Linked DNA regions of Heliomicrobium gestii. The protein of the gene in region 2 binds, or shares a complex with, the protein of the main gene of each other region. Links are inferred from orthologs where the notes say so. Each region holds a gene or a part of one and is shown on either strand. Other genes may lie near its edges.

Region 1 (4,677 bases), on a different replicon or contig from region 2:
CACGGCGGCAGCAAACTCGGGCCGCCGCATCGCTTCCCGGGCGACGATGGCCAGGTCATAGGCGCTGGACCAGTGCTGTTTGTGCGGCAATCCGTTGGTATTGAAAAACTGGCTGGTCTGCCCCCCCATGATGCGCGATTTGGCCGTCATCCAGAGGGTGAAAAACTCTTCACTGCCGGCGACATGTTCAGCTATGGCGACACAGGCGTCATTGCCGGAACGGACCAGGGCGCCTGTCAGCAGATCGCCCAGGGCGACCCGCTCGCCGGGGAAGAGGTGAATGCTGGCCTCGCCGGTACTACCGGCCTTTTGGCTGATGATCACCTCATCCTCCAGATCACCATACTCGAATCCCAGCAGCGCCGTCACAATCTTCGTCGTCGAAGCCGGTGGGCGCGCCTGGTGGGATTGCCGCTCAAAGAGAACCTTGCCTGTCGCGGCATCCATGAGCACAGCCGCATCGGCTGTCACATGAGGCCCGGCGCTGCATCCCGCCGGCTGAATAAGAATCAGAGATAAGAATATAGACAACTGAAGGGTCATCCTCGAGAACCGGATGAGTCGAAAAGATCCTAATGACGCCTGAAACAGCCACGGAAGCGGAGACACTCTTACGGTCCGGCAGGTTCCCCCTGTAAAGGCCACTTCGCTTTCCTCCCCGGCAAGCAACTGCCGGGTTTATTATTGCACCGGATCGCTTTTTTTATGGTCGCTCCGCCGTTCCCAGCAGTTCCGTCAAGGTAACTGCTTGCCACCCCTTTTCCTTTATATAGTTGAGCAGGGATGGCAGCGCCTGAACCGTCGGCGCTGTGGGATGCATCAGCACAAGCGCCCCTGGTCCAATTCCCGCTGTGACACGCTTCATCCATTCTTGGGGGGAAGGTTTAAGCCAATCGGCCGAATCGACAGTCCATAAGATGGTCCGGTATCCTTCCTGACGGGCTGTCGAAAGGACCCGCTCGTCCAGTTCCCCATAGGGAGGGGCGAACCACTTCGGCGCCAGGCCGGTCAGTTTGACCAAAGCGCCATGGGTCCGCCGGATCTCTTCCCGGTTGGCCCCTTCCGAGATCTGGGTCGGATGGGGATGGGAATAGCCATGATTGCCCACCTCATGACCTGCCTCATGGACCTTCGTCACATACTCGGGAAAATTATCGGCAAAGCGGCCTGTAAAGAAAAAGGTCGCCTTGGCCTGATGGCGGGAAAGGCTGTCGAGAAGCGCCTGGATATGTTCCTGACCCCAATCCACATTGATCGTCAGGGCCACTTTGTTGACGGGCGGACCTCGCCGCACAACGCTGTCCGCCTCACTTCGACCGCTTGTCTCAGCAATGTCTTGGTTTAGCGTGATCACAAATTGGGTCATGCCGGCCAACAGCAGGCAGACAACCGTCAAGGTCAACAGCACCCGCAAAAAGGTCCAGGGGATGAAGAGGGCGCGCATGGTCTTCCCCCTTTCGACGCATCGGTTCGGAGATCATGCCCAAAATCGAGTCGACACTTCGGATCCCTAGAGATCTATGCCTAGAGCAGTCCGGCAAGAAGGCGAAAACGAGAAAAGCAAACTCGTTGCTGAGTTTGCCTGTTTCGCATGGGTTCATCTTGTTCGATTAGAACCGTTTGCGCATCTCGTCGGGTCTTCCGTTCGGCATGGCGCCTGTCACGGCCGGTTTGGCGGCCTTAATCACTTCTTTGCGGGAGAGGTTGACCCGTCCCTGTTTGTCGATCTCGACGACCTTGACAGTCACTTCGTCGCCGATCTTGACCACATCCTCCACCTTGGCCACCCGTTCCTCGGCCAGTTGGCTGATGTGAATGAGTCCTTCCTTGCCAGGCAGGACCTCGACAAAGGCGCCGAAGTTCATGATCCGCGTCACCTTGCCGGTGTAGACCTTGCCCACTTCCACGTCAGCAGTGATGCCTTCGATGATGCGGACGGCTTTGTTGGCGGCATCGGTGTCAGTAGCGGCGATAAAGATGCGGCCGTCGTCTTCGATATCGATCTTGACGCCCGTCTCGGCAATGATCTTATTGATCGTCTTGCCGCCCGGTCCGATGACTTCCCGGATCTTGTCGGGGTCGATGGACATGGTGATGATCCGCGGCGCATAGGGCGACATCTCGGTCGCCGGCTTGTCAATGACGGCGAGCATCTTGCCCAAGATGAACATGCGGCCTTCCCGAGCCTGACGCAAGGCCTGGCTGAGGATCTCCCGGTTGACGCCCTTGATCTTGATGTCCATCTGCAGCGCCGTTACGCCGTCAGCGGTGCCGGCCACCTTGAAGTCCATATCGCCCAGGTGATCTTCCATGCCCTGGATGTCGGAGAGGATGGAGAAGTGTTCGCCTTCCTTGATCAGGCCCATGGCGATACCGGCGACAGGCTTTTTGATCGGCACGCCGGCGTTCATCAGCGACAGCGTGGAACCGCAGACGCTGGCCATCGACGTGGAGCCGTTCGATTCGACCACCTCGGACACGAGACGGATCGTATAGGGGAATTCATCTTCCGACGGGATCACCGGCAGGAGCGCCCGTTCGGCCAGCGCGCCGTGGCCGATTTCGCGACGGCCCGGTCCCCGCATGGGCCGCGTCTCACCGACGCTGTAAGGCGGGAAGTTGTAGTGGTGCATATAGCGCTTCGACTCTTCCACACCGAGGCCATCGAGGATCTGCAGATCGGCGATGGTGCCGAGGGTGCAAACATTGAGCACCTGGGTCTGACCACGGGTGAAGAGACCGCTGCCATGGGTGCGGGGCAGAATGCCCACCTCGACGGTGATCTTGCGGATCTCGTCCACCTTCCGGCCATCGGGACGCTGCTTGTCCACGGTGATCAGTTTCCGGACGATCTCTTTTTCCATATCATCGAGAACGGAACGGATGCCTTTTTCCTCTTCGGGAAACTGCGGCAACAGGGCTTCGACGGTCTCGCTCATGACTGCCTGGATATCGGCTTCCCGGGTGAGCTTGTCCGGGTTTTGGATGGCCTGGAGCAGTTTGTCGCCTACATATTGGCGCACAGCCTGATCGATTTCGGGATTGGTCTGTTTGAGGGGCACTTCCCGCTTCGGCTTGCCGGCGGCAGCCATCATCTCTTCCTGGAAGGCGACGATGCGCTGGATCTCCTGGTGGCCGAACATGATCGCTTCGATCATGTCTTCTTCCGGCACCTCACTGGCGCCGGCTTCAACCATCATGACAGCGTCCTTCGTCCCGGCCACGACGAGATGCATATCGCTCTTTTCGGCCTGTTCCGTCGTCGGGTTGATCAGCAACTGACCGTTGACCCGTCCGACGAGGACACCGCCGATGGGACCTTCAAAGGGGACATCAGACAGGCTGAGGGCGCAGGAAGCGCCGATCATGCCCACGATATCGGGCGGGCAGTCCTGATCGACTGACATGACGGTGGCGACGACTTGGACGTCGTTGCGGAAACCTTTGGGGAACAAGGGCCGGATCGGCCGGTCGATCAACCGCGCCGACAGGATGGCCTTCTCGGTGGGACGACCTTCCCGCTTGATGAAACCACCTGGTATTTTTCCTACAGCGTAGAGACGCTCCTCATAGTCGACGGTCAAGGGGAAGAAGTCGATACCGGGCCGGGGTTCTTTCGAGCCAGTCGCCGTCGCCAAGACGACCGTATCGCCATAACGGGCGAGGACAGCGCCACCGGCTTGTTTGGCTACCCGTCCTGTTTCAACGGTCAGAGTGCGTCCGGCAATTTCCATGGAGAATACTTGCAAGAAAATATACCCTCCTCTCATAAACATTAAGATATTCGACGTATATGTTAGTATTTCCTTCCATCATTAAAAAAACTCGCTCATACGCAAGAAAGAACGGGTTTCCCCGTTCTTTCCATTTTTTTAGTGACGAAGCCCAAGCTCAGTCACAAGCTTGCGATAACGCTCAATATCGGTTCGCTTCAGGTAAGCCAACAGATTCCGACGCTGACCGACCATCTTCAGCAGACCCCGGCGGGAGTGGTGATCTTTTTTGTGGGTTTTCAGGTGCCCCGTCAGGTAGTTGATCCGATCCGTCAGGATGGCGATCTGCACTTCCGGAGAACCGGTGTCCTTCTCATGTTGCTTGAACTTGCCGATGATCTCCTGCTTGCGTACGTTGTCCAATGCCATCCATGTCACCTCCTTACACTGTATTCTCCAAAAGCCAAGAAAGCCGCCGGAGGGTCGGCAATCTGAGCCGATGGAACTCAATCATTTGCCGATGATGGTGATCACCAGCCGCCCGGTGGCGATGTCTTTGATGACGAGATCAAAAACCCGGCCGGAACGGGCCACAAATCCGCGAAAGCGCGTCGCCGTCGGGATATGACCGGGGATATCATGGGCTGCAGTTTCGATGTCAATGATGGAGATGCGTTCCTGGCGCAGGTTGTACAGGCGCTTGCGGGCATGGTCGGTCACGATGACACGTAGCATCGCTCGCTACCAACCGTTTCAGGACCCGTCGCTTTTGTCATTCAACAAGGCGTACAGGGCGTCCTGAAAAGCCAACCGCGCTGGTTCCTCTGCTCCAGCCAAACGGTAGAGCAGCTCCAATTCGGACTTCAAAGCCAGAAACTCCTCACTGGCGCAGATGTGGGCCACCTCGCCGGCAATGGAACGGAGTTCCTGGTGATGCTCGTCGATCAGCGGCAGTCCCATGGGC
Region 2 (4,688 bases):
CATGGGTGTGGGTCCCCACCACCGCCGTCGCGCGGCCGTCCAGGTGATAGCCGAAGGCCACCTTTTCCGATGTCGCCTCGCCATGAAAGTCAATGAACACATAATCGGTCTGGCCGTGCAAGGATTCGAGCATGCGGCCCACTCCGTAAAAGGGACAATCCAGGTTATCGAGAAAGACACGACCGCAGAAATTGCCGACGGCGATCCGTTTGCCATCGGGCAGGGTAAAGACGCCCCAACCTCGCCCCGGCGCGCCCATCGGGTAGTTTGCCGGCCGAATGAGACGTGGTTCGCTATCGATAAAGTCCAGGATCTCTCGTTTGTCCCAGACATGGTTGCCCATGGTCAGCACATGGATCCCCCGGTCGAGCAGTTCGTGGGTGATCTCTCGCGTGATGCCGTTACCGCCGGCGGCGTTTTCACCGTTGGCGATGACGAAATCGATCGCCCGTTCCCGGACCAACTTGGGCACCATCAACTCAACGGCTCGCCGCCCTGGCTTGCCGACGATATCACCGATAAACAGAATGCGCAAATCCCTTCGGCCTCCAACGTACGTCATTTTCTTTCGCCATGTCTCCCCACTATGCAGGAAACTGTGGCCGCTGTCAACCACAGTTTCTCCATGGAACCGATTCATCTATGTCCAATGGCTTACTTATTATAGACCATGACCCGTCCCTCTTCCCGGAAGGCATAGACCTGTTGATCATACCCTCCGCTCTTCAGGCTGTCCAGCATGTGGGAGATCAGTTCTTCCTGCCACAACCGCTCCTCTTCCTGCAAGGCCTCCCCCTCATCTTCCGAGAGGATGACCTGCCCGGCCTGCTGATTCAGCAAATCGATCAGGAGGGCGATCTCATTCAGCGATAGGCTCTCCACATCGCGATAGACCTCCAGGCTGGCCAAGCCATCGCCCACACGCGGTTCCACAGAGGTCACCGACGGCGAGAGTCCTTCCAGTTCATGAAAGACCTCCAGCGCGGTTTTGACGCCCTCGGCGATGGCGGGCAACTTGTCCTTGCCACTCTCGCGCTGCAGGAGAAAAGTGAACTTTAAAACCCGGCGCGCCGGGTCATAATTGACGGTGCCCACTTCCGGATAGCGGACCAGGATCGAGATCAACAGTCCCATGCTGCCGTTCACTTCCGGTCCTTGTTTAAAACGCAAGCTCAAAAAGGGTCACTCCTCGCGGCATTCGAATGTGAACTGTTTCTACATAGGATGGCAAAATCCTTCCCTATTCGTCCGCGAACCTAGGAGAAAGCTGCTGGCAAAACAGGAAGGCCGATCCGCAACGGATCGGCCTTCGCTTGACAACGGTTTACTTGGCGTAGTCAACCGCTCGGGTTTCGCGAATGACGACGACTTTGATTTGACCGGGATATTCCAGTTCAGATTCAATCCGTTTGACAATTTCCCGGGCGACGCGGAGCGACTCTGCATCATCCACCTTGTCCGGTTTGACCATGATGCGGATCTCGCGTCCGGCCTGGATGGCGAAGGCTTTCTCGACGCCTTCAAAAGAGTCGGCGATTTCCTCAAGCTTTTGCAGTCGCTTGATGTAGGATTCGAGGGTCTCCCGTCGAGCGCCAGGCCGAGCCGCTGAAACGGCGTCTGCCGCCGCAACCAGAACCGCCTCGATGGTGCGCGCCTCTTCGTCGCCGTGATGGGCGGCGATGCAGTGAATGACTTCCCGCGATTCGCGGTATTTTTTGGCCAGATCGATACCGATGCTGACGTGGTTGCCTTCCATCTCGTGGTCGACCGCTTTGCCGATGTCATGCAACAGACCGGCGCGGCGAGCCAGGACGGGATCGACACCCAATTCGGCGGCCATCAAGCCAGCCAGGTGGGCCACTTCGATCGAGTGCTTGAGCACGTTCTGTCCATAGGAAGTGCGCCAGCGCAGACGTCCCAGGAGCTTGATCAATTCGGGATGGAGCCCGTGAATGCCCGTGTCGAAGGTGGCCTGTTCGCCTTCCTCTCGGATGCGTTGTTCCACCTCTTTTTGAGCCTTCTCGACCATTTCTTCGATCCGCGCCGGATGAATCCGGCCATCGAGGATCAGCTTCTCCAGGGCGATCCGCGCCACCTCGCGGCGAATGGGATCGAAACCGGAGAGGATGACCGCTTCCGGCGTATCATCGATGATCAGATCGATGCCCGTCAGCGTCTCCAGGGTGCGGATATTTCGTCCTTCACGGCCGATGATGCGGCCCTTCATTTCGTCATTGGGCAGCGCCACGACAGAAACGGTCGATTCAGCCACATGGTCGGCGGCGCAGCGTTGGATCGCCAGCGAAATGATCTCGCGAGCGCGCTTTTCCGCCTCTTCCTTGGCCTGATTCTCGATCGTCTTAATCATCATGGCCGCTTCATGCTTCACTTCGTCTTCAATGTTGGACAGAAGCAGCGTCCGCGCCTCTTCTGAAGTCAAGCCAGACAACCGTTCCAGTTCGGCGACCTGCTTTTGCAGCGTTTCCGCCAGTCCGGCCCGGAGTTTTTCGATTTCATCTTCACGGCGCTGCAGGTTGTCTTCCTTGCGCTCCATCGATTCCATCTTCCGGTCCAGGGACTCTTCCTTTTGCAACAGACGACGTTCCAGACGTTGCAGTTCGTTGCGCCGTTCCCGGTTTTCCCGTTCGGCCTCGGAACGCATCTGGTGAACTTCATCCTTGGCCGCCAGCACCGCTTCGCGACGTTTCGCTTCCGCTTCTCTTACAGCGTCGTCGACGATTTGGCGCGCCCGTTCTTCGGCAGAGCCGATTTTCCCTTCCGCAATGGACTTCCGGTAAAAAATCCCGCCAACAAAAGCGATGACGGCCACTAAGCCAGTGATAATCCATTCCATTGAGTCCTTTCACCTCCTCACTTTTCCGCTTAACCAAAAATGAAGTAGTTGGCAAAATAGAAAAAACCGAGAAGAAACTCGGTTTCGGGAGGATTCATTCCACCTGTATCTATGGCGAATGACCCACAGCCTGACGTAAACAGGCTGTGACGCCTATTTTCTTATATGCCCATCACAGCACCCGGAGAGGGTTGAGAGGCTCCTATATCCTCACACGTAGGGAACGCTGTAGAATGTAATATATAAGAAACGCCCGTCACAAGCGGCGAGAAAAACTCCGCGAAAACCTTAACTTCCCTTTAACCATTTTAATATTTTTCAGATATTGTGTCAAGTTGTCCACGGCATCGTCGGCGTCGACCGCATCAGGCCTAAACATCAAAAGTAAATCGCCCTTCCCCTTCCAGGCTGTCGATCAGTCGGTAGATCATGGACAAGGGAAATCCTTTTTGCTGCAAATGACGGCCCAGACGGGCGGCTACGTCCCGGCTTCTCGCCGGCTCTTCCCCGTCAGCGTATCGTCCCGAGCGCGCCCATTCGGCCAGTTTTTTTTCGGCGAGACGGCGGGCTCGCGCCTCTTCCTCCGCCTCAGGGAGGAACTCCTCGATGACCGCTTTGGCTTCCACCTCTTCAATGCCACGGACGGCCAGGTCGCGCATCAGCCTCTGGGAGCCGGCGGAGGACGTTTCGACGCGGTAGCGGGCAAAGGAGCGGGCAAAACGGCTGTCATCGAGGTAACCGATTTCCCGCAGTCGTTCCAGGATTTCTTCGGTATTCTCCTCAGCAAGGCCAAGCCGCTTCAGTCGCGTCTCCACCTCGCGACGGCTGAGGGAACGACGAGAAAGCCAGAGGAGGGCCTTTGACCAGGCCTCCTCTGGCGTGATTGCTTCTTTTTCCTTTTGTCTTTTGCCCCCCATGCCGCCGAAGCCGAGCCCCCTGGTTGCGCTCACTCGCTGTCTCCTGCGGCAGGCGCGGCAGTGGCGGCGATACGGGCGCTCTCGGTGCGTCCGCGGATGATGTTCTCGATCTCTGCCGCCAGATCGGGGTGGTTGCGGAGGAATTCCTTGACGTTTTCACGGCCCTGTCCCAGACGGTCGCCCTTATAAGAGTACCAAGCGCCGCTTTTTTCGACAATACTCATGTCGACAGCCAGGTCGACCAGGCTGCCTTCGCGGGAAATGCCTTCACCGTACATGATGTCGAAATCAGCCACTTTAAAGGGCGGAGCTACCTTATTCTTTACGACTTTGACCCGTGTGCGCGAGCCAATCATGTCGGATCCCTGCTTGAGCGTTTCCACCTTGCGAACCTCTAACCGGACAGAACTGTAAAACTTGAGCGCCCGTCCGCCCGGCGTCGTCTCGGGGTTGCCGAACATGACGCCGACCTTTTCACGGATCTGGTTGATGAAGAGGCAGCAGGTTTTCGATTTGGAGACGACACCGGTCAATTTGCGCAAGGCTTGGGACATGAGGCGCGCTTGCAAGCCCACATGGGTGTCGCCCATCTCGCCGTCAATCTCGGCCTTCGGAACGAGCGCAGCGACGGAGTCAATGACAACCACATCAATGGCGCCGGAGCGGACTAAGGCTTCGCAGATCTCCAAGGCCTGTTCGCCTGTGTCAGGCTGGGAGACGAGCAGGTTGTCAATATCGACGCCAAGATTGCGGGCATAGGCCGGATCGAGGGCATGCTCGGCATCGATGAAGGCCGCCATGCCGCCCATCTTCTGGGCCTCGGCGATGATATGTAGGGCCACTGTCGTCTTACCGGAAGATTCAGGACCGTAAACCTCGACGATCCGTCCTCGCGGAACACCGCCGATGCCGAGAGC
Region 3 (4,642 bases), on a different replicon or contig from region 2:
CCCAGACGACCGCCATCTGGCGCAACACCTTTGTCTCCGGCGTGGCCGCGATGATCGGACATTCGGGACGGTAGCGGGAGACCATGCGGGCCGTCGATCCCGCTTTGGTCAAGGTGATGATCGCCTTGGCCCCCAGGTCGGCGGCGATGCTGCAGGTGGCGTGGCTGATCGAATCGGTGACCGATCCCAGCCCCGATTTGCGGCGGCGATCCAACTCCTCGTCATGGCGCAGCACCCGCTCTGTCCGTATGGCGATGCGGGCCATCATCGTCACCGCCTCGACAGGGTACTTGCCGGCCGCCGTTTCACCGGAGAGCATGATGGCGTCAGTCCCATCGAGGATGGCGTTTGCCACATCGGTCGCTTCCGCCCGCGTCGGCCGAGGGTTGCGGATCATCGAGTCGAGCATCTGTGTCGCCGTGATCACCGGCTTGCCGGCGATGTTGCACTTCTCGATGATCATCTTCTGGACAAGAGGGACGTCTTCCGTCGGAATGGCGACGCCGAGATCGCCCCGAGCGACCATGATCCCGTCAGAAACGGCCAGGATCTCGTCAATGTTATCGACGCCCTGGTGGTTCTCAATCTTGGCGATCAACTGCATAGAGGCGCCGCGATCCTCCAATATCTTGCGGATGCCGAGCACATCGGAGGCGTCGCGAACAAAGGAAATGGCGACAAAATCCATATCCTGGGCGATGCCGAACTCGAGATCTTTCACCTCTTTCTCGCTGATGGCCGGCATGCGCAGGGCCACGCCGGGGACGCTGACGCCCTTGCGGCTGCTCACGTCGCCGCCGTTTTTGACGCGACAGCGGATCTCGCCTGTCTGGACGGCGATCACTTCCATCTCGATGTTCCCGTCGTCGATAAGCACCCGCACGCCCGGTCGCACATCCTCCACGAGCCCGCCATAGCTGATCGGCAGGCGCTCCGCAGTTCCGAGTGTCCCGTCGTCAGGAAAGAGGGTGACCTCGGCGCCTTCCGCAAGGGTTGCCTTACCACCAGCCACCTGGCCGAGACGGATCTCGGGGCCTTTTGTGTCGAGGAGGATGGCGATGGGCTGTTCCAAAGCCCCGGCAGCCTGGCGGACAGCAGCGATGCGGGCGGCATGCTCCTCATAGGTGCCGTGAGAAAAATTCAACCGGGCCACCCGCATGCCGGCCCGGATCATCTCCGTCAAGATGGCGGGATCGGAACTGGCGGGTCCGACGGTGCAGACGATCTTGGTGCGAGGCCTCCCGGTCGAAGACGCCTCCTGGGAAATGGAATGCATGAATTCGAACCTCCCCCGTCGAAGCGCGGCGGCGCTCCCTTACTTGACCTTGCCTTTGGCCGATTTTGTCACCAACAGGTAGACGAACCAGGCGCCCCCTCCGATCAGGAGCAGGGAGCCGAGCCGTGAATGATACCCGTAGAGCAACGCCCCGCTGAGCAGCACAACGACAGCTGCGCCATACAGACCGCCGCGAACCTTGGTCCAGTTTTGATCAGAAAACACATCGCTCACCCCGAGGATAGTTTACCCCCGGCTTCTTAAATGGATAACACGCCCGCCAACCGGTACAGTTCCTCGTCTAGGCCGTTGCGCTCCGTCAAGGCCTTGTCCAGATTTTCTTCGATCAGTTCTCCCTTGCGCACGCCCAGCATGATGTTGCTCTGACCACGCAAGAGCGCTTCCACTGCCTGAGCGCCCATGCGAGAGGCCCAGATCCGGTCGGTCGCCGTCGGATTGCCGCCGCGCTGGATGTGACCGAGGATGGTCACTCGCGTCTCCAGGCCGGTCTTCTCTTCGATACGCTTGCCGATCTCGACAGCGCTGCCGGCCCCCTCGGCGACGAGGATGATCGAGTGCAGCTTGCCACGCTCATGGCCGCGCATCAACCGGGCACAGACCTCGTCGATGTCAAAGGAGACCTCGGGAACGAGGATCGATTCAGCGCCGCCGCCCAGCCCGGCCAACAGCGCGATATGGCCGGCTCGCCGGCCCATGACCTCGATCACGTTGGTCCGGTCATGGGAGGTGGCCGTATCGCGGATTTTGTTGATGGCGTCAAGGACCGTATTGACGGCCGTATCGAAGCCGATGGTGTAGTCAGTGCCGGGGATGTCGTTGTCGATGGTGCCGGGAATGCCGACGATGCGGATGCCGTGGCCCATCAAGGCCTGGGCGCCGCGGAAGGAGCCGTCGCCGCCGATGACGACGAGAGCGTCGATGCCGGCGGCCTTGAGCTTGCCGGCGGCCAAAGCCTGGTTTTTCTCCTCAAAAAACTCCTTGCAGCGGGCCGTGCGCAACACCGTGCCGCCGCGATGGATGATGTCGCCGACAGATCCCACGTCCATGGGGCGCATCTCACCGGCCAGCAGGCCTGCATAGCCGCGCAGGATCCCGGACACCTTGATCCCCTGGTATATGGCCATCCGGACGACAGCGCGCACACAGGCGTTCATGCCGGGCGCATCGCCGCCAGAGGTGAGGACGCCGATATGTTGAACCAATCCCATCCCTCCATAGAAACCGCTCTTGACTATCGCTCTTCCCTTCGGAATCACCGTTCCATACTAGACTGCCCGCAAGCCTCTTCCGGCTTGCGACCCTTTTCCCCAAGAAAGATTCTTTCCTCTTGCCCCTATTCCTTCCAACTTGTTCGCGCAATCGTTATTTTAACAATTGCGCCCCTTTTCCGGTGAGCAGCCCGACGGCTGAGGCGTCGTAGAAAAAGAGACTCTGTGATGTGTTCAATGTGATCGTCGACGCCGTCAGCGCCCCCACGAGCCGGTTCGTTGAACCAGAAACGATGATGCTTCCTGCCGGCGCGCAGAGCACACCGTCCACCTGCAGCCCGTCGCCGCTCACAAAGATGTTTTTCCGCGAGTAGTAGGCCGCCCGGCTCCCGGCGCCGTTATACCGCGCTCCCGTGCCGGTGATGCGGATGTCGCCGGAGGCGGCGATCACCCCGCTTCCGCTCAATGACGCCGATTCGACGGTGACATCGCCATCGACATAGAGGATGCCGTTCAGGTTCATCTCTGTGATGACGAGCCCGCTCGCATAGGATTGGACAGCGCCGTCGCGCAATTCGGCCCAGCCGGGCAGGGAGAAGGGCGCCGGTGACATCAAAAGGGGCAACCGAGTAAAACTGTTGCCGCTCATGCCGGATAAGGCGCCGCCATATTCAACGACATCGGTAAACTGATTTCCCGTGCCGGTGATGTCTAGGCCGCCATTGGCCCGCACCTTGCCGTTGATGGTGTTGCCGTTGCCGGAGAGAGACAGTGCCGATGTGTCCGAACCGGCGAAGATCGTGTACCGAAAGACCGGCGCCGCCCGATCATAGGCCTTCGCCGCAGCCGTGACGTGGAGCGCCCACTCCCGGTAGCCGAATAAAGGAAGAAAAAAGAGATCGACCCCTTTGGACGCCTCCAGGCGCACGATGTTGGCGATGCCGTGCTCATCCTGTTCGATCCGGAAGTTGACTGGGTCGAGGCCGTTTTTGGCCGCCATCGTAGTAGCCGCCGCGCTGGCCGCCGCTGGGTTTTCGACGACTTTCTGGGCCGCCGACAAGGCGGCGAAATCGACGGCCGCCTGGGCCTTCTGTTTGTTCAGGTACAGCCAGCTCAGGTCAATGGCCAAGCCGAGAAAGCCGATCAGGACGGGCAGCAGCAGGGCAAAAAAAATAACGATGGCGCCCTTCTGATCGCTGTTGCGCCTGTTGTGATCGCGCATGTCCGTAACCCCCCCTCTCTGCATTGTACGGAAAGGGCGGACGGAAGGTAAAAGAAAACGCCGCCGGTGCTTGCGCCCGGCGACGTCTTTTTGATTATTTGTTTCGCAATCACATCTCGGCCGCATCGGAAGCGTCCGCGCCGCAAGGTGCGAAGGGCTGATCATCGATGCAGTGCAACCCCAGGTTGCGATACTTGCTGTAGCGGCCTTCGAGCAGTTCCTGGTCGGAAAGGGCCATCAGCGATTCCAGTTCGCCGCTGAGCGCCGCCGCCAGTTCTTTCGCCGTTCCGATCGGGTTGCGGTGGGCGCCGCCAGAGGGCTCGGGGACGATGCGGTCGATCAACTTCAGGTCTTTCAACCGCTCCGCCGTGATGCCCATGGCCGCCGCCGCCTGCGGCGCCAGGGTGGCATCCTTAAAGAGGATCGAGGCGGCCGATTCGGGCGAAGCGACGGAGTAGACAGCGTGTTCCATCATCAACAGACGGTCGGCCACACCAAGGGCCAGGGCGCCGCCGCTGCCGCCTTCACCGATGATCACAGAGATGATCGGCACCGGCAGTGCCGCCATCTCAAAGAGGTTGCGGGCGATGGCTTCTGCCTGGCCGCGCTCCTCGGCGCCGATGCCGCAGTAGGCGCCCGGTGTATCGATAAAGCAGATGATGGGCCGGCCGAACTTGGCTGCCTGCCGCATCAGCCGCAAGGCCTTGCGATACCCTTCAGGATGGGGCATGCCGAAGTTGCGGTAGATGTTCTCCTTCGTATCCTTGCCCTTCACATGGCCGATGACGGTGACGGGACGGCCTTGGAAGCGGCCGATGCCGCCCATGATGGCCGGGTCGTCGCCGTAAAGGCGGTCGCCCTTCATCTCGAAGAACTCCTCGAAGATCAGCCGGATGTACTCGATCGTGTTGGGCC

What was found.
Region 1: rny (region 2) and GTO89_RS16090 share a complex: the UniProt entries of both Bacillus subtilis proteins name them as parts of the possible RNA degradosome complex. The link is inferred for Heliomicrobium gestii from one-to-one orthologs.
Region 3: rny (region 2) and pfkA share a complex: the UniProt entries of both Bacillus subtilis proteins name them as parts of the possible RNA degradosome complex. The link is inferred for Heliomicrobium gestii from one-to-one orthologs.

What each region holds. Positions count from the first base shown.
Region 1 is NZ_WXEX01000019.1:23,768-28,444, forward strand. Bases 1,191-4,171 are described here. They hold GTO89_RS16090 (polyribonucleotide nucleotidyltransferase), read right to left. Parts: upstream 3,771-4,171; coding sequence 1,611-3,770; downstream 1,191-1,610. Other genes in these bases: GTO89_RS16085 (polysaccharide deacetylase family protein), read right to left, coding at 1,191-1,444; rpsO (30S ribosomal protein S15), read right to left, coding at 3,873-4,136. In the rest of the region: GTO89_RS16080 (D-alanyl-D-alanine carboxypeptidase family protein), read right to left, coding at 1-531; more of GTO89_RS16085, read right to left, coding at 704-1,190; GTO89_RS16100 (hypothetical protein), read right to left, coding at 4,224-4,448; GTO89_RS16105 (hypothetical protein), read right to left, coding at 4,467-4,673. UniProt on the Bacillus subtilis protein: Involved in mRNA degradation. Catalyzes the phosphorolysis of single-stranded polyribonucleotides processively in the 3'- to 5'-direction. Necessary for competence development in Bacillus subtilis.
Region 2 is NZ_WXEX01000010.1:20,920-25,607, reverse strand. Bases 590-3,581 are described here. They hold rny (ribonuclease Y), read right to left. Parts: upstream 2,855-3,581; coding sequence 1,325-2,854; downstream 590-1,324. Other genes in these bases: GTO89_RS11890 (regulatory protein RecX), read right to left, coding at 3,226-3,581; GTO89_RS11900 (hypothetical protein), read right to left, coding at 655-1,176. In the rest of the region: GTO89_RS11905 (TIGR00282 family metallophosphoesterase), read right to left, coding at 1-535; more of GTO89_RS11890, read right to left, coding at 3,582-3,804; recombinase RecA, read right to left, coding at 3,801-4,688. UniProt on the Bacillus subtilis protein: Endoribonuclease that initiates mRNA decay. Initiates the decay of all SAM-dependent riboswitches, such as yitJ riboswitch. Involved in processing of the gapA operon mRNA, it cleaves between cggR and gapA.
Region 3 is NZ_WXEX01000009.1:32,992-37,633, reverse strand. The notes cover bases 522-3,467. They hold pfkA (6-phosphofructokinase), read right to left. Parts: upstream 2,506-3,467; coding sequence 1,537-2,505; downstream 522-1,536. Other genes in these bases: GTO89_RS11280 (pilus assembly protein TadG-related protein), read right to left, coding at 2,660-3,467; GTO89_RS11290 (hypothetical protein), read right to left, coding at 1,316-1,501; pyk (pyruvate kinase), read right to left, coding at 522-1,276. Also shown: more of pyk, read right to left, coding at 1-521; more of GTO89_RS11280, read right to left, coding at 3,468-3,727; accA (acetyl-CoA carboxylase carboxyl transferase subunit alpha), read right to left, coding at 3,837-4,642. UniProt on the Bacillus subtilis protein: Catalyzes the phosphorylation of D-fructose 6-phosphate to fructose 1,6-bisphosphate by ATP, the first committing step of glycolysis.